DNA from 2 places in the Kitasatospora sp. NPDC059088 genome. Region 1 is predicted to be linked to the other one. Evidence: predicted binding sites of a transcription regulator. Region 1 holds the regulator's gene; the other holds the start of a gene.
What was found. The regulator HrcA, encoded in region 1, represses chaperone genes, less so after heat shock. The targets are predictions, from matches to a motif close to TTNGCACTCNGNNNNNCNGAGTGCNAA.
Positions count from the first base shown of each region.

Region 2: the regulator HrcA is predicted to act here: its motif matches at 1,367-1,393, upstream of groES (co-chaperone GroES).

Region 1 is NZ_JBHYGR010000036.1:9,716-19,701, forward strand. Features, by position in the region: gene hemW (radical SAM family heme chaperone HemW) at 1-449, shown strand, start outside; gene ACFWXO_RS18220 (Uma2 family endonuclease) at 490-1,047, shown strand; gene ACFWXO_RS18225 (DUF3097 domain-containing protein) at 1,038-1,871, opposite strand; gene ACFWXO_RS18230 (hypothetical protein) at 1,895-2,479, opposite strand; gene htpX (zinc metalloprotease HtpX) at 2,523-3,443, opposite strand; gene hrcA (heat-inducible transcriptional repressor HrcA) at 3,711-4,745, shown strand; gene dnaJ (molecular chaperone DnaJ) at 4,823-5,962, shown strand; gene ACFWXO_RS18250 (16S rRNA (uracil(1498)-N(3))-methyltransferase) at 6,041-6,790, shown strand; gene ACFWXO_RS18255 (S41 family peptidase) at 6,873-9,986, shown strand, end outside.
Region 2 is NZ_JBHYGR010000002.1:84,409-94,394, reverse strand. Features, by position in the region: gene ACFWXO_RS01305 (polysaccharide deacetylase family protein) at 1-57, shown strand, start outside; gene ACFWXO_RS01300 (methyltransferase domain-containing protein) at 69-1,238, opposite strand; gene groES (co-chaperone GroES) at 1,535-1,840, shown strand; gene groL (chaperonin GroEL) at 1,953-3,581, shown strand; gene ACFWXO_RS01285 (LysR family transcriptional regulator) at 3,722-4,720, shown strand; gene ACFWXO_RS01280 (WhiB family transcriptional regulator) at 4,810-5,136, opposite strand; gene ACFWXO_RS01275 (response regulator transcription factor) at 5,699-6,310, shown strand; gene shbA (RNA polymerase sigma factor ShbA) at 6,646-7,359, shown strand; gene guaB (IMP dehydrogenase) at 7,651-9,153, shown strand; gene ACFWXO_RS01260 (GuaB3 family IMP dehydrogenase-related protein) at 9,302-9,986, shown strand, end outside.

The DNA.
Region 1 (9,986 bases):
AGGCGCTCAGCGCGGCCGGCTACTCCTGGTACGAGGTCTCCAACTGGGCCACCACCCCCGAGGGGCGCTGCCGCCACAACGAGCTCTACTGGACCGGCGCCGACTGGTGGGGAGCCGGCCCCGGCGCCCACAGCCACGTCGGCGGCGTCCGCTGGTGGAACGCCAAGCACCCCGCCGCCTACGCCCAGGCCCTCGCCGAGGGCCGCACCCCGGCCCTGGGCCGCGAGCTGCTGAGCGACGAGGACCGCCGGGTCGAGCGCATCCTGCTGGAACTGCGCCTGGCCGACGGCATCCCCCTCGACGTCCTGGCCGAGGCCGGCCGCCAGGCCGCCGCCAAGGCCCTCGCCGACGGCCTCCTCGCCGAGGACTCCTACCGGCGGGGCCGCGCCGCCCTCACCCTCCAGGGCCGCCTCCTGGCGGATGCAGTAGTGCGTGACCTCGTGGACTGAGTGTCGTTAACGTGGTATCAGCCGTCAGGAGGAGTGTGGGATGACCGCCATCGATGACCGGGTGATAGGGATCTTCGAGAATCTGGAGATCCCGGAGGGTTTCAAGGCCGAGCTCATCAGGGGGGAGATCGTGATGATGGCCGGGCCCGACCGGGTCCACAACTGGATTGTCGAGTCGATCCAGGACCAGATTCCCCGGATGCGATGGCACCGCTCGGTCACGCAGGACATCGACATCCCCGGGCTCACCAGCGAACCTCAGCCCGATCTGGTCGTCTATGAGCGAGACGCGGTCGAGGGTCCTGGTCGCCTGATCCCTTCGCCTCTCCTCACGCTGGTGCTCGAGGTGGTCTCGAACACCAGCGTCCTGCGCGACTACCAGACCAAGCGGGAGCTCTACGCGGAGGGCCGGATTCCGGCCTATCTGATCGTCGACCCGATCAAGGCCGTCTGCGTGCTGTTGACCGAGCCGACCCGGGCGAGCGCGTCCGGGTTGCCGGACTACGTCTCCTCTCGGACCACCAAGTTCGGCGAGCCCATTCCGGTGGACCTGCTGGGCATCACGCTCGACACCTCGGAGTTTCAGACCTACTCCTGACCTGGCAGGGCGGTGAAGTCGATCAGTTCCTCGACCTTCGCCAGGAGTTCGGGCTCCAGGTCCTTGTAGCTGTTCACCTTGGAGAGGATGTGCTTCCAGGCGGCCGGGGTGTCCACGGGCCAGCCGAGGCGGCGGCAGGTGCCCTGCTTCCAGTCCTCGCCGCGGGGGACGGCGGGCCAGGCGGGGATGCCGACGGAGGAGGGCTTCACGGCCTGCCAGATGTCGATGTAGGGGTGGCCGACGACCAGGACCGACTCGCCGGTGACCCGGGCGGCGATGCGGTGCTCCTTCGTCCCCGGGAGCAGGTGGTCGACCAGGACGCCGAGTCGGCGGCCGGGGCCGGGGGCGAAGTCGGCGACGATCGCGGGGAGGTCGTCGATGCCCTGGAGGTACTCGACGACGACGCCCTCGATGCGCAGGTCGTCGCCCCAGACCCGTTCGACCAGTTCGGCGTCGTGCCGGCCCTCGACGTAGATCCGGGACTCGCGGGCGACCCGGGCCCGGGCGCCGGGGACGGCGACGGAGCCGGAGGCGGTGCGGGCGGGGGTGCGGGGCGCGGCGGGGGCGGCCGGGCGCACCAGGGTGACCACCTCGCCCTCCAGCAGGAAGCCGCGCGGCACCAGCGGGAAGACCCGGTGCTTGCCGAAGCGGTCCTCCAGGGTGACGGTGAACCCCTCCGCGGTCCGCTCGCAGCGCACCACCGCCCCGCAGTAGCCGGTGGCCGCCTCCTCGACCACCAGGTCCCGCTCGGCCGGCACCTCGGGTGCGGGCTGCTGCTTCTTCCACGGCGGGGTGAGGTCGGGTCCGTACTGGTGGCTGCGCATGGGGCGATTTTACGGACGGGGCGTCAGAGGCCCGGCGCCCCCCAGACCGGGAACCAGCGGCTGAGGTCCTTCTCCAGCCGCAGGTCGTTCCCCAGCATCGCGTTGACCTGGAGCTCCAGCGGGCTGTTGCGCCGCTCGCCGCCGCCGGGCATCGGGGCGAAGGGGTAGAAGGTGCCGCGCTTGTAGAGGTAGACCAGGGCCAGCGACTGGCCCTGGGGGTTGCGGAAGGCGACCAGGGAGCAGAGCAGCTGCGGGCCGAAGCCGTTCGCCTCCAGCTCGCTGTTGACCGCGTGCAGGTCGTTGACCAGTTCCGGGAGTTCCTCGGGGGCGTGCCGGGTGAGCAGCCAGGAGTAGCCGTAGCCGTCCTTGGAGGCCTCCACCGGGACGCCGCCGCGTTCGGTGTCGGCGTCCAGCAGGGCCCGGACCTGCTGCTCCACCTGGACGAAGGCGGCGCCCTCGACGGCCGCGAAGCAGACCGAGCCGAGCCCGGTGGGGAGGAACCCGGCCCCGGCCTCCAGGGTGAGCGCGGCGGACGGCACGCCGAACAGCTGGTCGAGGTCGGGCTTGACGGGCTTGGTGCGGCCGAACAGGGCGTCCAGGAATCCCACGGCGGTCCTTCCGGGAGTCGGGCGGGGCCGGAGCCCAGGGGGGTCAGCGGCCGAGCTGCTCGGAGATCTTGGCCAGCTGGGCCAGCCGCTTCTCCAGCGTCGGGTGGGTGGAGAGCAGCTGGGAGGCGGTCTCCTTGGCGCTCAGCGCGGGGGCGAAGTAGAAGGCGTTGTAGGGCTGGGCCCGGCGCAGGTCCTCGGTGGGGATGGCGGCGATCTGCCCGGTGACCTTGGTGAGCGCCGAGGCGAGGGCGCTGGGCCGGCCGGTGAGCTGGGCGGCGGCCCGGTCGGCGGCCAGTTCGCGGTAGCGGGACAGCAGCCGGGTGAGCAGGAAGCTGATCGCGTAGACCACGATCGACACCAGCGGGATGATCAGCGCCGCGATGGCCGCGTTCTGGTCGTTGCTGTTGCGGTTGCCGCCCATGAACCCGCCGTACATGGCGACCCGGGTCATCGCCCCGGCGAGCACGCCGAGGAAGCCGGCGATGGTCATCACGGCGACGTCCCGGTGGGCGACGTGCGACAGCTCGTGCGCCAGGACGCCCTCCAGCTCCTCGGGTTCCAGTCGGCGCAGCAGGCCGGTGGTGACGCACACCACGGCGTTCTGCGGGTTGCGGCCGGTGGCGAAGGCGTTCGGCATGTCGCTGTCGGCGACCGCCACGCGGGGCTTGGGCATGTCGGCCAGGGCGCAGAGCCGGTCGATGGTGCCGTGCAGCTGGGGGTACTGCTCCTCGGTCACCCGGTGGGCGCCCATGGCCCGCTCGGTGATCTTGTCGCTGAACCAGAACTGGGCCACGAACAGCCCGCCGGAGATCAGCACGATCAGCGGCCAGGCCCCGCGCAGCAGCGCGATCAGCAGGCCCGTGAAACCGACGTACAACAGCCCGATCACGAACATCGTCCCGACCATGCGGCTGGTCAGGCCGCGGTCGGGCGCGAAACGGGTGTGCTGGCCCGAGCTCGACATCGCTTGCTCCTCCGTTCGCCGTCGCTTTCGATGCTGCCACCCGGACGGCCCCGGGGCACCACCCGCGCACGCGGAGTGTCGCGGTGGCCGTCCGGAACTGCGGGCAGGATCACCCCGGCCGGGCCGTTCCTGCGGTACGACCCGGGCCGTACACTGGCAGGTACGGTTTTGGCACTCGTGCGTGCAGAGTGCCAGGGTCGGGGTCCTCACCGGAGCGGCTCGCAGCATCACAGACGGACAACGTGCGAAGACGGAGGTGCGTGCCCCATGGCCGGAGAGGTCCGCCAGCTGGACGACCGCAAGCTCGCCGTGCTGCGCGCGATCGTCCAGGACTACGTGGGCACCGAGGAGCCGGTCGGCTCCAAGGCCCTGGTGGAGCGGCACAACCTCGGGGTGTCCCCGGCCACGGTGCGCAACGACATGGCGGCGCTGGAGGAGGAGGGGTACATCCACCAGCCGCACACCAGCGCCGGGCGGATCCCCACCGACAAGGGCTACCGGCTGTTCGTCGACAAGCTCGCCGAGATCAAGCCGATGAGCTCCCCGGAGCGCCGGGCGATCCGGCACTTCCTGGACGGCGCCGTCGACCTGGACGACGTGGTCACCCGTACGGTGCGGCTGCTCGCCCAGTTGACCCGCCAGGTCGCCGTGGTGCAGTACCCCTCGCTGACCCGCTCCACCGTCCGGCACATCGAGCTGGTGGCGCTGGCCCCGGCCAAGGTGATGCTGGTGCTGATCACCAACACCGGCCGGGTCGAGCAGCGGATGGTCGACTGCCCGGGCACGGTCGGCGAGACGGTCCTGGCGGACCTGCGCTCGCGGATCAACACCCGGGCGGCCGGCCAGCGGCTGCCGGACGTCCCGGGGCTCCTGGAGGAGCTCCCGGCGGCGTTCGAGCCGGCCGACCGGCCGACCGTCAGTACGGTCCTGGCGACGCTGTTCGAGGCGCTCGCCGAGCAGAACGAGGAGCGGATCATGCTGGCCGGCACGGCCAACCTGACCCGCTTCGGGCACGACTTCCCGCTCACCATCCAGCCGGTGCTGGAGGCCCTGGAGGAGCAGGTCGTCCTGCTCCGCCTCCTGGGTGAGACCACGGACGCCGCGATGACGGTCCGGATCGGGCGGGAGAACGCGTACGAAGGGCTGAATTCCACCTCGGTCGTTTCGGTCGGCTACGGTTCGGGCGACGAGAGTGTGGCCAAGCTGGGTGTGATCGGTCCGACCCGGATGGACTATCCGGGCACAATGGGGGCGGTGCGGGCGGTGGCACGGTACGTGGGCCAGATCCTGGCCGAGTCGTAGCACACGGCCGACCGTTGGAAATCTAACGGCGGCGTCCAGTCGCAGCACTACTACAGGCGGAACAAGCGGAGCATTTGGTGGCCACGGACTACTACGCGGTACTCGGCGTCCGACGGGATGCGGGGCAGGACGAGATCAAGAAGGCGTTCCGGCGCCTGGCACGCGAACTGCACCCGGACGTCAACCCGGACCCGAAGACGCAGGAGCGGTTCAAGGAGATCAACGCCGCCTACGAGGTGCTCTCCGACCCGCAGAAGCGCCAGGTCTACGACCTGGGCGGTGACCCGCTGTCGCCGGGCGGCGGTGGCGCGGGCGGCTTCGGCGCCGGCGCGGCGGGCTTCGGCTTCTCCGACATCATGGACGCCTTCTTCGGCGCCGCGGCCGGCCAGCGCGGCCCGCGCTCGCGCACCCGCCGGGGCCAGGACGCCATGATCCGGCTGGAGATCACCCTGGAGGAGGCCGCCTTCGGCACCACCAAGGAACTCCAGGTCGACACCGCCGTCACCTGCACCACCTGCAGCGGCGAGGGCGCGGCCCCCGGCACCTCGGCCCAGACCTGCGACATGTGCCGCGGCAAGGGCGAGGTCTCCCAGGTCACCCGCTCCTTCCTGGGCCAGGTCATGACCTCCCGCCCGTGCCCGCAGTGCCAGGGCTTCGGCACCGTGGTGCCGACCCCGTGCCCCGAGTGCGCGGGCGACGGCCGGGTGCGGGCCCGCCGCACCCTGACCGTGAAGATCCCGGCCGGCGTGGACAACGGCACCCGGATCCAGCTGGCCGGCGAGGGCGAGGTCGGCCCCGGCGGCGGCCCGGCCGGCGACCTGTACGTCGAGATCGCCGAGACCACCCACACGGTCTTCCAGCGGCGCGGGGACGACCTGCACTGCACCGTCACCATCCCGATGACGGCGGCCTCGCTCGGCACCCAGGTGCCGTTGCAGACCCTGGACGGGCTGGAGGAGGTCGACATCCGGCCCGGCACCCAGTCCGGCCAGTCGATCCCGCTGCACGGCCGGGGCATCACCCACCTGCGCGGGGGCGGCCGGGGCGACCTGATAGTGCACGTCGAGGTGCAGACGCCCACCAAGCTCGACCCCGAGCAGGAGGAGCTGCTGCGCCGGCTCGCCGTGCTGCGCGGCGAGGAGCGGCCGTCCGGCCAGTTCGCGCCGGGCCAGCAGGGCCTGTTCTCACGCCTGAAGGACGCCTTCAACGGCCGGTAGTCGTCCGCGAAGGGGTGCCGGGGGAGGACCCCCGGCACCCCTTCGGTGTTCCCGTTCCATCCCAGGAGGTTCCCCGCCATGACCGCGCCCGTCTTCGTCGTCGAGACCGAGCGGATCGCCGCCGCCGCACCCGGGGCCGTGCTGCGCCTCGACGGGCCCGAGGGGCGGCACGCGGCGGCGGTGAAGCGGCTGGCGGCCGGCGAGGCGGTCACCCTGGCGGACGGGCTGGGACTGGGCGTGGACGGCACCGTCGCCGCGGTGCTCGGCAAGGACGCGATCGAGGTCACGGTGGAGGCCGTGCGGCGGGAGCCGGAGCCGGCGCCGCGGATCGTGGTCGTCCAGGCGCTGCCCAAGGGCGACCGCGGCGAGCTGGCCGTGGAGACCATGACCGAGGTCGGCGTGGACGTGGTGGTCCCCTGGGCCGCCTCGCGCTGCATCACCCAGTGGAAGGGCGAGCGCGGCGCCAAGGCGCTCGCCAAGTGGCGGGCCACCGCCCGGGAGGCGGGCAAGCAGTCCCGCCGGCTGCGCTTCCCCGAGGTGCGCGAGCCGATGACCACCCGGCAGCTGGCGCCGCTGCTGGCCGGGGCCGCGCTCGCCGCGGTGCTGCACGAGGAGGGCGCCGAGCCGCTGGCGCACGCCGCGCTGCCGGCCGGCGGGGACATCGTGCTGGTGGTCGGCCCGGAGGGCGGGGTCTCCCCGGAGGAGCTGGCCGCCTTCGCCGAGGCCGGCGCGAAGCCGTACCGGCTGGGCCCCTCGGTGCTGCGCACCTCGACCGCCGGGGTGGCCGCCGGGGCGCTGCTGCTGGGGCGCACCGGCCGCTGGGCCTGACCCCACCGGCAACTCCCGTGCGCCCGCCCGGAGTCTGCGGAAAACGGAGCGGCTCGTACCCGCACCTGCCTACGCTGGCGGCGTGACGGACTCCCTGAGCACCTCCGCGGGCGCCTATCTGCGCCACCCCCATCTGCACGGTGACCTGGTCGCCTTCGTCGCCGAGGACGACCTGTGGCTCGCCCCGCTGGAGGGCGGCCGGGCCTGGCGGCTGACGGCCGATCACCTGCCGGTGCAGCACCCCAGGTTCTCCCCGGACGGGCGCCACCTCGCCTTCACCTCCACCCGGGACGGCGCCCCCGAGGTGCACGTGGTGCCGGTGGACGGCGGACCGTCCCGGCGGCTGACGTACTGGGGCAACGCCGAGACCCGGGTGCAGGGGTGGACCGCCGACGGGCGCCCGATCGCCACCACCGGCGCGGGCGAGTCCGGGGTGCGCCGCTGCTGGGCGCACGCGGTGCCGCTGGACGGCGGCGAGCCGGTGCGGCTGCCGTACGGGCCGGTCGGCGGGCTCGCCTTCGAGCCGGCGGGCGTCGGGGACCCTGCGGCCGAAGCCGGGGGGAGGGTGCTGCTGGTGACCGTCAACAACCGCGAGCCGGCCTGGTGGAAGCGCTACCGGGGCGGCCGGGCCGGCAAGTTGTGGATCGGGCGGGACCGGTTCGTCCGGATCCACCAGGACCTGGCCGGGCAGCTCGACTCCCCGCTCTGGGTGGCCGGGGACGGCGACGGCCGGATCGCCTTCCTGTCCGACCACGAGGGCGTCGGCGACCTGTGGTCCAGCCGCCCCGACGGCTCCGACCTGCGCCGCCACAGCACCGACCCGGACGGCTTCTACGCCCGCAACGCCAGCACCGACGGCACCCGGGTGGTCTTCCACCGGGCCGGCGACCTGTGGCTGCTGGACGACCTGGAGAGCGCCTCCCCGCGCCGGCTGGACGTCCGCCCGGCCGGCTCGCGGGCCCGCCGCCGCCCCCACCCGGTGCACGCCGCGCACTGGCTGGAGTCCGTCGCCCCGGACCGCACCGGCCGGGCCGGCGCCGTGGTGGTGCGCGGCAGCGTGCACTGGCTGACCCACCGCGAGGGCCCGGCCCGGGTGCTGGACGAGACCCCGGGCGTGCGCGCCCGGCTGGCCCGGGTGGTGCCGGGCGAGGACGGCGCCCAGGGCGTGCTCTGGGTGTCCGACGCCGAGGGCGAGGACGCCCTGGAGTACGCCCCCGCCGTGCACGACCCCGAGCGGCGCCGGCTGGCCGCCGGGAGACTGGGCCGGGTCAACTCGCTGGTGGTCTCCCCGGACGGCCGGCGGGCCGCGGTCGGCGTGCACGACGGCCGGGTGCTGGTGGTCGACCTGGCCGACGGCGCCGTGCACGAGCTGGACCGCAGCACCGACGGCGAGGTCGGCGGCCTGGTGTTCAGCCCGGACTCGGCCTGGCTGGCGTGGTCGCGCCCGGTGCACCGGATGGGCCCGTACTCGCTGCGCCAGATCGTGCTGGCCGACCTGGCCACCCGCACCGTCGGCGAGGTCACCTCGCAGCGCTTCCTGGACACCTCGCCCGCCTTCACCGCCGACGGCCGCTACCTGGCCTTCCTCTCGGTGCGCAGCTTCGACCCGGTCTACGACGCCCACGCCTTCGGCCTGTCCTTCCCGAACGGCTGCCGCCCCTACCTGGTGACGCTCGCCGCCGAGACGCCCTCCCCGTTCGGCCCGCAGCGGGCCGGGCGGGCGCCCGGCGGGGAGGAGGACGAGCCCAAGGCCCGCACGGCGGACGGCGAGGAGGCCGCGGACGGGGCGGTGCCGGCCGTGCGGGTGGACCTGGACGGCATCGCCGACCGGATCGTGCCCTTCCCGGTCGAGGGCGGCCGTTTCCACACGCTGCGCGCCGCCAAGGACGGGGTGCTGTGGACCAGGGCGCCGCTGCTCGGCGAACTCGGCGACGAGGCCGCCTCCTTGGACGACGACCGGCCCCGCCCGGTGCTGGAGCGCTTCGACCTCAGGAAGCGCCGGGTCGAGCAACTGGTGCACGGCGTCGACGGGTTCTCGGTCAGCGGGGACGGCACCCGGCTGGCCGTGCTGGACGGGGGCGAGCTGCGGATCGTCCCGGCCGACCGCAAGTCCGGCGGCGAGGACGACGAGACCGCCGTCGACCTCACCCGGCTGCGGGTGACCGTCGACCCGGCCGCCGAGTGGCGGCAGATGTACGCCGAGAACGGCCGGCTGATGCGGGACAACTTCTGGCGCCCCGACCTCGGCGGCGTCGACTGGGCCGGGGTCCTGGAGCGCTACCGGCCGCTGGTCGAGCGGGTCGGCTCGCACGACGAACTGGTCGACCTGCTCTGGGAGGTGCACGGCGAACTCGGCACCTCGCACGCCTACGTCGTCCCGTACGGCCGCTACACCGAGCCCGCCCGGCGCCAGGGCCTGCTCGGCGCCGACCTGGTCCGGGACGGCGGGCAGTGGCGGATCGGCCGGATCCTGCCCGGCGAGTCCTCCGACCCCCGGGCCCGCTCGCCGCTGGCCGCGCCCGGCGCCGCGATCCGCCCGGGCGACGCCCTGCTCGCCGTCAACGGCCGCCCGGTCGACCCGGTCACCGGCCCGGCCCCGCTGCTGGCCGGCACCGCCGGGCAGCCGGTGGAGCTGACCGTGGCCCGCAAGGACGGCAGCGACCGGCGCCACCCCGTGGTCGTCCCGCTCGCCGACGAGGAGGCGCTGCGCTACCACGACTGGGTGGCCGGCCGGCGGGCGAAGACACGGGAGCTGTCCGGCGGCCGGCTCGGCTACCTGCACATCCCCGACATGCAGACGGCCGGCTGGGCGCAGCTGCACCGCGACCTCTCCACCGAGATGGCCAAGGACGGCCTGATCGTGGACGTCCGGGAGAACCGCGGCGGCCACACCTCGCAGCTGGTGATAGAGAAGCTGGCCCGGCGGATCATCGGCTGGTACGCGATCCGGGACACCGAGGGCCGGGTGCCCTACCCGATGGACGCCCCGCGCGGGCCGGTGGTCGCGATCGCCAACGAGCTGTCCGGCTCGGACGGCGACATCGTCAACGCCGCCATCCAGGCGCTCGGCATCGGCCCGGTGGTCGGCACCCGGACCTGGGGCGGGGTGATCGGCATCGACAGCCGGTACCAGCTGGTCGACGGCACCCTGGTCACCCAGCCCAAGTACGCGATGTGGATGGAGAACTACGGCTGG
Region 2 (9,986 bases), on a different contig from region 1:
GAGCAGGGCTTCTCGGTGGCCCGGCTGGAGGACTACATCCAGGCGCCGGCCTCCTAGGCCCTGTCCGCTCAGACCGGCCGGCCCAGCATCATCAGCGGCCCGTTGTCGGTGCGGCTGAGGATCACCGTGACGGAGTTCGGCCCGGAGGGCTTGAGCTGGCGGCGCAGCTCCTCCGGGGTGATCGCCATCCCGCGCTTCTTGATCACCACCGTGCCGACCCCGCGCTCGCGCAGCAGCGCCTTCAGCTTCTTGACGTTGTACGGGAGCACGTCGGTGAGCTCGAAGGCGTGCGCGTACGGGGTGGCGACCAGGCGGTCCGAGGTCACGTAGGCGATCTTCGGGTCGATCAGCCGGCCGTCGACCTGCCCGGCCACCTCGGCCACCAGGTGCGCCCGGATCACCGCGCCGTCCGGCTCGTACAGGTAGCGCCCGACCGGGCCGGCCGGCGGGTCGGGCAGGTCGCCGCCGGTCAGGCTGTCGCCGTGCGGCAGCAGGGTCGCGCGGTGCGGGCGGACCGCCCCGGTGCCGAACCAGAGCACCGCCTCCTTGACGTCCCCGTGGTCGGAGACCCACTCGGCCTCGGCGTCCGCCGGGACGGCCTCGTGCGGGATGCCCGGGGCGACCTTCAACGCGCCGATCGGGGTCCGCCGCCCGGCCTCGACCGCCCAGGACAGCGGCGGGGCGTACGCCTCCGGGTCGAACACCCGGCCGCGCGAGGTGCGCCGCGCCGGGTCGGTGAACACCGCGTCGTAGCCGGTGACGTCCACCTCGGCGACGTCCGCGCAGCGCACCTCCACCAGCTCCGACAGGCCCAGCGCGGCGGCGTTGGCGGCGGTGGCGGCGCAGGCCGCCGGGTCCTTGTCGACGGCCAGCACCCGGATCCCGGCCCGGGCCAGGGCCAGCACGTCCCCGCCGATGCCGCAGCAGAGGTCCGCCAGGCGCCGTACGCCCAGCTCGGCGAAGCGGCGGGCCCGCCACTCGGCCACGCTGCGCCGGGTGGACTGCTCGACCCCGTTGGGCGTGAAGTACATCAGGTCGGCGTCCGCCCCGAACTTCGCCCGCGCCCGCTGCCGCAGCCGCGCCTGGCCGAACGCCGCCGACACCAGCTCCGCCGGGTGCTCCCGCCGCAACCGGGTGGCCAGCGCCAGCTCCTCCTCGGGGGTGAACTCGCGCAGCTCGGCGAGCAGGGCCTGACCCTCGGGGGTCAGCAGGGGCTGGAGGTTCTCGGTGTCCACCAGGTCATTCTGACCGGTCGGCCCGTCAGCAGGGCCGGCAGCGCCGGCGCGAACGGCGTCGCCGGCGGGGCCCGGGGAGTGGATCCGGAGTGTGGCCGCTCGTCCGCGGGTCGAGCCCGCAGGGCGCGTCGTTGGCACTCTGGTTGACTGAGTGCTAACGGCAGCCTATGGTCGTCCTTGGCACTCCCCACTGGGGGAGTGCTAATGCGAAGACGTGTGCCTGACCCCCGCGACGGCAGGTACGCAGGTTCGCCCCTACCCGTTAGAAAACCCCGTAATCTCCGAAGGGGAGCTCGGACGTGACCACCAGCAGCAAGGTTGCCATCAAGCCGCTCGAGGACCGCATTGTGGTCCAGCCGCTCGACGCCGAGACCACCACGGCCTCCGGCCTGGTTATCCCGGACACCGCCAAGGAGAAGCCCCAGGAGGGCGTCGTCCTGGCTGTCGGCCCGGGCCGCTTCGAGGACGGCCAGCGTCTGCCGCTCGACGTCGCCGTGGGTGACATCGTCCTGTACTCGAAGTACGGCGGCACTGAGGTGAAGTACCAGGGCGAGGAGTACCTCGTCCTCTCCGCCCGCGACGTTCTCGCCATCATCGAGAAGTAAGTCGTTCCGACCCGCCCCGGATCCGTGTCCCTAGTGACAGGGGCCCGGGGCGTGGTTGTTGGTTCACGTAGTTCGGCGGCCGGCCGGCCGCAGCCCCGAGGGAATAGGGAACATGGCGAAGATCCTGCAGTTCGACGAGGACGCCCGCCGCTCGCTGGAGCGCGGTGTCAACAAGCTGGCCGACACCGTCAAGGTGACCATCGGCCCCAAGGGCCGCAACGTCGTCATCGACAAGAAGTTCGGCGCCCCGACCATCACCAACGACGGTGTCACCATCGCCCGTGAGGTCGAGCTGGACGACCCGTACGAGAACCTTGGCGCGCAGCTCGTCAAGGAGGTCGCCACCAAGACCAACGACGTCGCGGGTGACGGCACCACCACCGCCACCGTGCTGGCCCAGGCCCTGGTCAACGAGGGTCTGCGCAACGTCGCCGCCGGTGCCGGCCCGGCCGCCCTCAAGAAGGGCATCGACAAGGCCGTCGCCGCCGTCTCCGAGCACCTGCTGTCCATCGCCCGCGAGATCGAGGGCAAGGACGACGTCGCCGCCGTCGCGTCCCTCTCCGCGCAGGACACCCAGGTCGGCGAGCTGATCGCCGAGGCGATCGACAAGGTCGGCAAGGACGGTGTCATCACCGTCGAGGAGTCGAACACCTTCGGCGTGGAGCTGGACTTCACCGAGGGCATGCAGTTCGACAAGGGCTACCTGTCGCCGTACTTCGTCACCGACGCCGAGCGCCAGGAAGCGGTCCTCGAGGACCCGTACATCCTGATCAACCAGGGCAAGATCTCCTCCATCCAGGAGCTGCTGCCGCTGCTGGAGAAGATCCTGCAGAGCGGTGCCTCCAAGCCGCTGCTGATCATCGCCGAGGACGTCGACGGCGAGGCGCTGTCGACCCTGGTCGTGAACAAGATCCGCGGCACCTTCAACGCCGTCGCCGTCAAGGCCCCGGGCTTCGGCGACCGCCGTAAGGCGATCCTCGGCGACCTGGCCGTCCTCACCGGCGGCACGGTCATCTCCGAGGAGGTCGGCCTCAAGCTCGACCAGGCCGGTCTGGACGTGCTGGGCACCGCCCGCCGCGTGACCATCACCAAGGACGACACCACCGTCGTCGACGGTGCCGGTGACTCCGAGGCCGTGGCCGGCCGCGTCGCCCAGATCAAGGGCGAGATCGCCGCGACCGACTCCGACTGGGACCGCGAGAAGCTGCAGGAGCGCCTGGCCAAGCTGGCCGGCGGCGTCTGCGTCATCAAGGTCGGCGCCGCCACCGAGGTGGAGCTCAAGGAGCGCAAGCACCGTCTGGAGGACGCCATCTCGGCGACCCGCGCCGCGGTCGAGGAGGGCATCGTCGCCGGCGGTGGCGCCTCGCTGGTGCACGCCGCCAAGGTGCTGAACGACGGCCTGGGCCTGTCGGGTGACGAGGCCACCGGTGTCGCCGTGGTCCGCAAGGCGCTGCACGAGCCGCTGCGCTGGATCGCCCAGAACGCCGGCCTCGAGGGCTACGTCATCACCCACAAGGTCGCCGAACTGGAGGCCGGTCACGGCTTCAACGCGGCCACCGGCGAGTACGGCGACCTGCTGAAGGCCGGCGTCATCGACCCGGTCAAGGTCACCCGCTCCGCGCTGGAGAACGCCGCCTCGATCGCCTCCCTGCTCCTCACCACCGAGACCCTCGTGGTGGAGAAGAAGGAGGAGGAGGCCGACGCCGGTCACTCGCACGGCGGCCACGGCCACTCGCACTGAGGCACCGACGCCTGACCGGAGGCCCGGTCCACTCCCTCGGGGAGTCGGACCGGGCCTCCGGCCGTTGTTCGGCGGTGCGCTTGAGGCTTCAACTATCAGTAGAATTTTGCAGAATGCAAAGATTGCCTTATAACTGAGGCATGATCGAGGCCCGCCACCTGCGCGTCCTGCGTGCCGTCGCCCGCACCGGCTCCTTCTCCGCCGCCGCCCGCGAGCTGGGGTGCACCCAGCCCGCCATCAGCCAGCAGATGAAGGCCCTGGAGAAGTCGGTGGACACCCCGCTGGTGGTCCGCTCGGGCCGCGGGATGCAGCTCAGCGAGGCCGGGCGGGTGCTGCTCAAGCATGCCACCGGGATCCTGGCCGGGCTCTCCGCCGCCGAGGAGGAGGTGGCCGCGATCGCCGGGCTGCGGGCCGGCCGGGTGCGGCTGGTCTCCTTCCCGACCGCGAGTTCCACCCTGGTGCCGCCCGCGGTCGCCCGCCTGCGGGACAGCCATCCGGGGGTGCGCGTGTCGCTGGTCGAGGCCGAGCCGCCGGAGTCGCTGGCGATGCTGCGCGGCGGCGAGTGCGAGATCGCGCTGGCCTTCCGCTACCCGCAGTCCGACGGTGCGGCCGCGGCGCCCGCCCCCGCGCACGGCACGCCGCGCGAGGCCCGGGCCGAGGCGAACCTGGAGGCCCAGCAGCTGTCGGCCGGCACCGACTGGTCCGACCTGGTGGTCACCCCGCTGCTGGACGACCCGCTGGTGGGCCTGCTGCCGGCCGCCCACCCGCTGGCCGGGCGGGGCGGTCCGGTGGAGCTGGCGGAGCTGGCGGGGGAGCAGTGGATCGCCGGCTGCCCGCAGTGCCGGGGGCACCTGGTGGAGCTGTGCGCGGGGGCGGGTTTCGAGCCCCGGATCGACTTCGCGACCGACGACTACCCGGCGGTGGTCGGCCTGGTGGCGGCCGGGCTCGGGGTGGCGGTGCTGCCCCGGCTGGCCCTCCAGTCGGTGCGTCCTGACGGCGTGTCGACGGTTCCGGTGCGGACGGCCTCGGGGGCGCCGGCGGTGCGCCAGGTGGTGGCGCTCACGCTGCCGGACCTGGCCGAGGTGCCGGCCGTCGCGCTGATGCGGGAGCGGCTGGCGGGTGCGGCCGCCGATCGCTGACGATCGGTGACCGGGTTCCCCAGAGGGGGGCGGAGCGGCCTGATGCGCCGCGAAGGAACGTTTCTTCACGGCGCGCCGCGAGCGCGGGTCTAACGGTGCGCGACCGCCGGCGGGGTCAACGGGACCTCCACCAGGCGGTGCCGCGAGCGGCCCAGCATCTCCTCGCGCTCGTCCTCGGTCATCCCGCCCCAGACCCCGTACGGCTCGCGGACCGCCAGGGCGTGCGCCGCGCACTCGGCGATCACCGGGCAGCGCATGCAGACCTCCTTGGCGCTGGTCTCGCGCGAACTGCGGGCCGCTCCGCGCTCACCCTCCGGGTGGAAGAAGAGCGAGCTGTCCACGCCGCGGCAGGCCGCCGAGAGCTGCCAGTCCCAGAGGTCCGCGTTGGGACCGGGGAGGCGGGAGAAATCTGCCATGGCTCATTCCCTTCAGAGGCGGTCGGCGGCGGCCGGGCGGTTCGGCGGGCTGCTGCCGAACGGTGCCCGGCGGGGCGTCCCGCGCTGGTGTGGACACCTGGAAATATGACTTAAGGCAACTCCATGGACAAGTCACCCACACACTGGCACAACAGTCAATGACCATACGAAAGCTATAAAAACGGGCAAAGTGGGCAAGGGGTTCGGCGGGCGCGAGGTGTGGCAATCGGGTGGTCGACGGGCGCGCGACGACCCGTACCGGCGTGCGGGTCGTGCGCCCACCGCGCGCGAGCTGCGTAAAAGTGCGGCGTGTGCACCGCGATGCGGCTGATCGGTAATGGGTTGGCCACGTACAGTGGTGGAGATGGCCCGAAGGCCGTAACTCATTCGAGTGACGGTCGTTGGTAGTGCGGAGGCGGTTAGCGGGCGCCGGACGTCGGGAACGATCGCGGGCAAGTCGGGGCGATCAGGACGAAGTCCGTCGCCGATCGGCCGTGTCGGAGAGGTTCGTACCAGCCAGGAGGCTCAACGTGACGCGGATCAGCTGCGGAGGACGACGGTCATGACTTCCGTTCTCGTTTGCGACGATTCCCCGCTCGCCCGCGAGGCGCTTCGCCGCGCCGTCGCGACCGTACCCGGTGTGGACCGGGTCACCACCGCGACGAACGGGGAGGAGGTCCTCCGCCGCTGGGTGGCCGACCGCTCCGATCTCGTCCTGATGGACGTCCGGATGCCCGGCCTCGGCGGGGTCGAGACCGTCCGGCGGCTGCTGTCCGCCGATCCGGGCGCGCGGATCATCATGCTCACCGTCGCCGAGGACCTCGACGGGGTCGCGCTCGCGGTGGCCGCGGGTGCCCGCGGGTACCTGCACAAGGACGCCTCGCGCGCCGAGCTGCGGGCCACCGTCACCCAGGCCCTCGCCGACCCGACCTGGCGGCTCGCCCCGCGCCGGCTGCGCAGCCCCGACATGGGCGCGGCACCGACCTTGACGGCGCGTGAGATCCAGGTGCTGGAGGGCATGAGCCACGGGCGCAGCAACGCCGAGATCGGGCGCGAGCTGTTCCTGTCCGAGGACACCGTCAAGACCCACGCCCGACGGCTGTTCAAGAAGCTCGGCGCCTCCGACCGTGCGCACGCGGTGGCGCTGGGTTTCCGCTGGGGCCTGGTCCGCTGACCGTCGGCGGCGCCGCCGGCCGCGGCGCGCCGCCCTCGAATTCCGGAGCGGACGCCGCACGGGCGTGTGACGTTACGGTCCCGAGGTTGCACCATGGAGGAGTGGAGCACCTCGGGGACCAGCGGACAGGCACTGCGGCGAACCACGCAGCCGCAGGACACTCGGCGGACGGCGCGACGGACAGGACCACCCACGGCGGCGCGGCGGGAGGCGGCACGGTGCAGGAGGGGCCGGTGGTGCGCGGCACGCCGCACGGTGCCGCAGCGCATAACGTTCCGGTGCACAACTCCGGACGCGGTGCCGCGTTTTCCCGATCGACCAGGCACCATGGACCGATGCGCGACGATGTCGCCGGTGCGGCCGGCCAGGCGGACCCGGGTGAGGCCGAGCCCTCCGACCCGGGTCGTGACGCGTACGCGGAATCCGGCGACTCCGTGACCGGGGACGGTCCGGGCCGCCCGCCGGTGCTCGGCACGGGCGGCTCCCCCCTGGTGGGCGAACTGGTCGCGGCCGCCGTGCGCGGTGAGGGCCCGGCGATCGACGCGCTGCTCGCCTACGTCCACCCGCTGGCGCTGCGGTACTGCCGCGCCCGGCTGGTCCGGCTGCCCGGCGGGGCCCGGCACCACGTGGACGACGTGGCCCAGGAGGTCTGTGTCGCGGTGCTGTGCGCGCTGCCCCGGTACAAGGACCAGGGACGGCCGTTCGAGGCCTTCGTCTACGGCATCGCCGCACACAAGATCGCCGATCTGCAGCGGGCCGCGATGCGCGGGCCCGGCTCCACCGTCGTGCCGCAGGACGACCTGCCGGAGGTGCCGGACGAGGCGCTCGGCCCGGAGGAGCAGGCGCTGCTGAGCAGCGACGCGGCCTGGGCCAAGGAGCTGCTCTCCAACCTGCCGGCCCGTCAGCGCGAGCTGGTGCTGCTGCGGGTGGCCGCCGGGCTGTCGGCGGAGGAGACCGGCGAGGTGCTCGGGATGTCGCCGGGGGCCGTCCGGGTCGCCCAGCACCGCGCGCTCAGCCGGCTGCGGGCGCTCGCGGAGGAGTCCTCCTGAGGCCGGGCGCCGCCTCCTCCTGACCGGAGGCGCAGGCCAGGGGGCCCGGCCGGGCGGAATGAGCCCGCGGGGGCGCTTGTTGTCAAGGGCACACGAGGACACATTCGCGGTGCCAGTACCATGGGGTATCGGCGCCTGGGCAGGTTGCCAAAGTTTTGCGGGTGCACACGGGGTTCCGTTGGAGCTTCCTCCAAGCCACCCGGCTTTCGGCCGTCTGCGCGAGTGAGCGATCAACGCGCCCCCTCCCTCTGGGCGCGAGCGGATAAGGCCGGCCACGGAAGGTACCCCCAAATGTCTTACAACGCCGCAGGCGTACCCGAGAAGTTCGCCATGCTCGGGCTCACGTTCGATGACGTCCTGCTGCTGCCCGGGGCCTCCGCGGTGCTGCCGAACCAGGTCGACACCTCCTCGCGGGTCTCCCGGAACGTCCGCGTCAACATCCCGCTGCTGTCCGCGGCGATGGACAAGGTCACCGAGGCGCGGATGGCCATCGCCATGGCCCGCCAGGGCGGCGTCGGCGTGCTGCACCGCAACCTGTCGGTCGAGGACCAGGCCAACCAGGTCGACCTGGTGAAGCGCTCCGAGTCCGGCATGGTCACCGACCCGATCACGGTCGGCCCGGACACCAGGCTCGCCGAGGCCGACGCGCTGTGCGCCAAGTTCCGCATCTCCGGCGTCCCGATCGCCGACGAGTCCGGCAAGCTGCTCGGCATCGTCACCAACCGCGACATGGCCTTCGAGTCGGACCGCACCCGCCGGGTCCGCGAGATCATGACCCCGATGCCGCTGATCACCGGCAAGGTCGGCATCTCCGGCGAGGACGCGATGGCGCTGCTGCGCCGCCACAAGATCGAGAAGCTCCCGCTGGTCGACGACGAGGGCCGGATCAAGGGCCTGATCACGGTCAAGGACTTCGTCAAGGCCGAGCAGTACCCGAACGCCGCCAAGGACGCCGAGGGCCGTCTGCTGGTCGGCGCCGCCGTCGGCGCCAGCGCCGAGGCCTTCGACCGGGCCCAGGCCCTGGTCGAGGCGGGCGTGGACTTCCTGGTCGTCGACACCTCGCACGGCCACAGCCACAACGCGCTGGCCTGGATCGAGAAGATCAAGTCCGCCGTCAAGGTCGACGTGGTCGGCGGCAACGTCGCCACCCGCGACGGCGCCCAGGCGCTGATCGACGCCGGCGTGGACGGCGTCAAGGTCGGCGTCGGCCCCGGCTCCATCTGCACCACCCGCGTGGTCGCCGGTATCGGCGTCCCGCAGATCACCGCCATCTACGAGGCCGCGCTGGCCTGCCAGGCGGCCGGCGTGCCGGTCATCGGCGACGGCGGCCTGCAGTACTCGGGCGACATCGGCAAGGCGCTCGCCGCCGGTGCCGACACCGTGATGCTGGGCTCGCTGCTGGCCGGCTGCGAGGAGTCCCCGGGCGAGCTGCTGTTCATCAACGGCAAGCAGTTCAAGTCCTACCGCGGCATGGGCTCGCTGGGCGCCATGCAGTCCCGCGGCCAGGGCCGCTCCTACTCCAAGGACCGCTACTTCCAGGCCGAGGTCGCCTCGGACGACAAGCTCGTCCCCGAGGGCATCGAGGGCCAGGTCCAGTACCGCGGCCCGCTGTCGGCCGTGCTGCACCAGCTGGTCGGCGGCCTGCGCCAGACCATGGGCTACGTCGGTGCCGCCACCATCGCCGAGATGGAGAGCAAGGGCCGCTTCGTCCGGATCACCTCGGCGGGCCTCAAGGAGAGCCACCCGCACGACATCCAGATGACCGTCGAGGCGCCGAACTACTCGTCGCGCTGACCCGCTCGACCCCGGAAGGGCCCGCCACGGCGGGCCCTTCCGCGCGTCCGGGGACCGGGCCGTCGGGGCGCCACCAGCGCTGGTACGGGATACTGGGGGCGGCCGGGGTGACCCGGCGGGCATGAGCAACAAACCAGAAGGGCTCGAAGTGACTGAGATCGAGATCGGGCGAGGCAAGCGCGGCCGCCGGGCGTACGCCTTCGACGACATCGCCGTCGTCCCCAGCCGGCGTACGCGTGACCCGAAGGAGGTCTCGATCGCCTGGCAGATCGACGCCTACCGCTTCGAGCTGCCGTTCCTGGCCGCCCCCATGGACAGCGTGGTCTCGCCGCAGCAGGCCATCGCCATCGGTCGCCTCGGCGGCCTGGGCGTGCTGAACCTCGAAGGCCTCTGGACCCGCTACGAGGACCCGCAGCCGCTGCTGGACGAGATCGCCTCGATCACCGACGAGGCCACCGCGACCCGCCGCCTCCAGGAGATCTACTCCGCGCCGATCCGCGCCGAGCTGATCAAGCAGCGGATCCAGGAGGTCCGCGACTCCGGCGTCGTCACCGCCGCCGCGCTCTCCCCGCAGCGGACCGCCGAGTTCTCCAAGGCCGTCGTGGACGCCGGGGTCGACGTCTTCGTCATCCGCGGCACCACCGTCTCGGCCGAGCACGTCTCCAGCGCCGCCGAGCCGCTGAACCTGAAGCAGTTCATCTACGAGCTGGACGTTCCGGTGATCGTCGGCGGCTGCGCCACGTACACCGCCGCGCTGCACCTGATGCGGACCGGCGCGGCCGGCGTGCTGGTGGGCTTCGGCGGGGGCGCCGCGCACACCACCCGGAACGTGC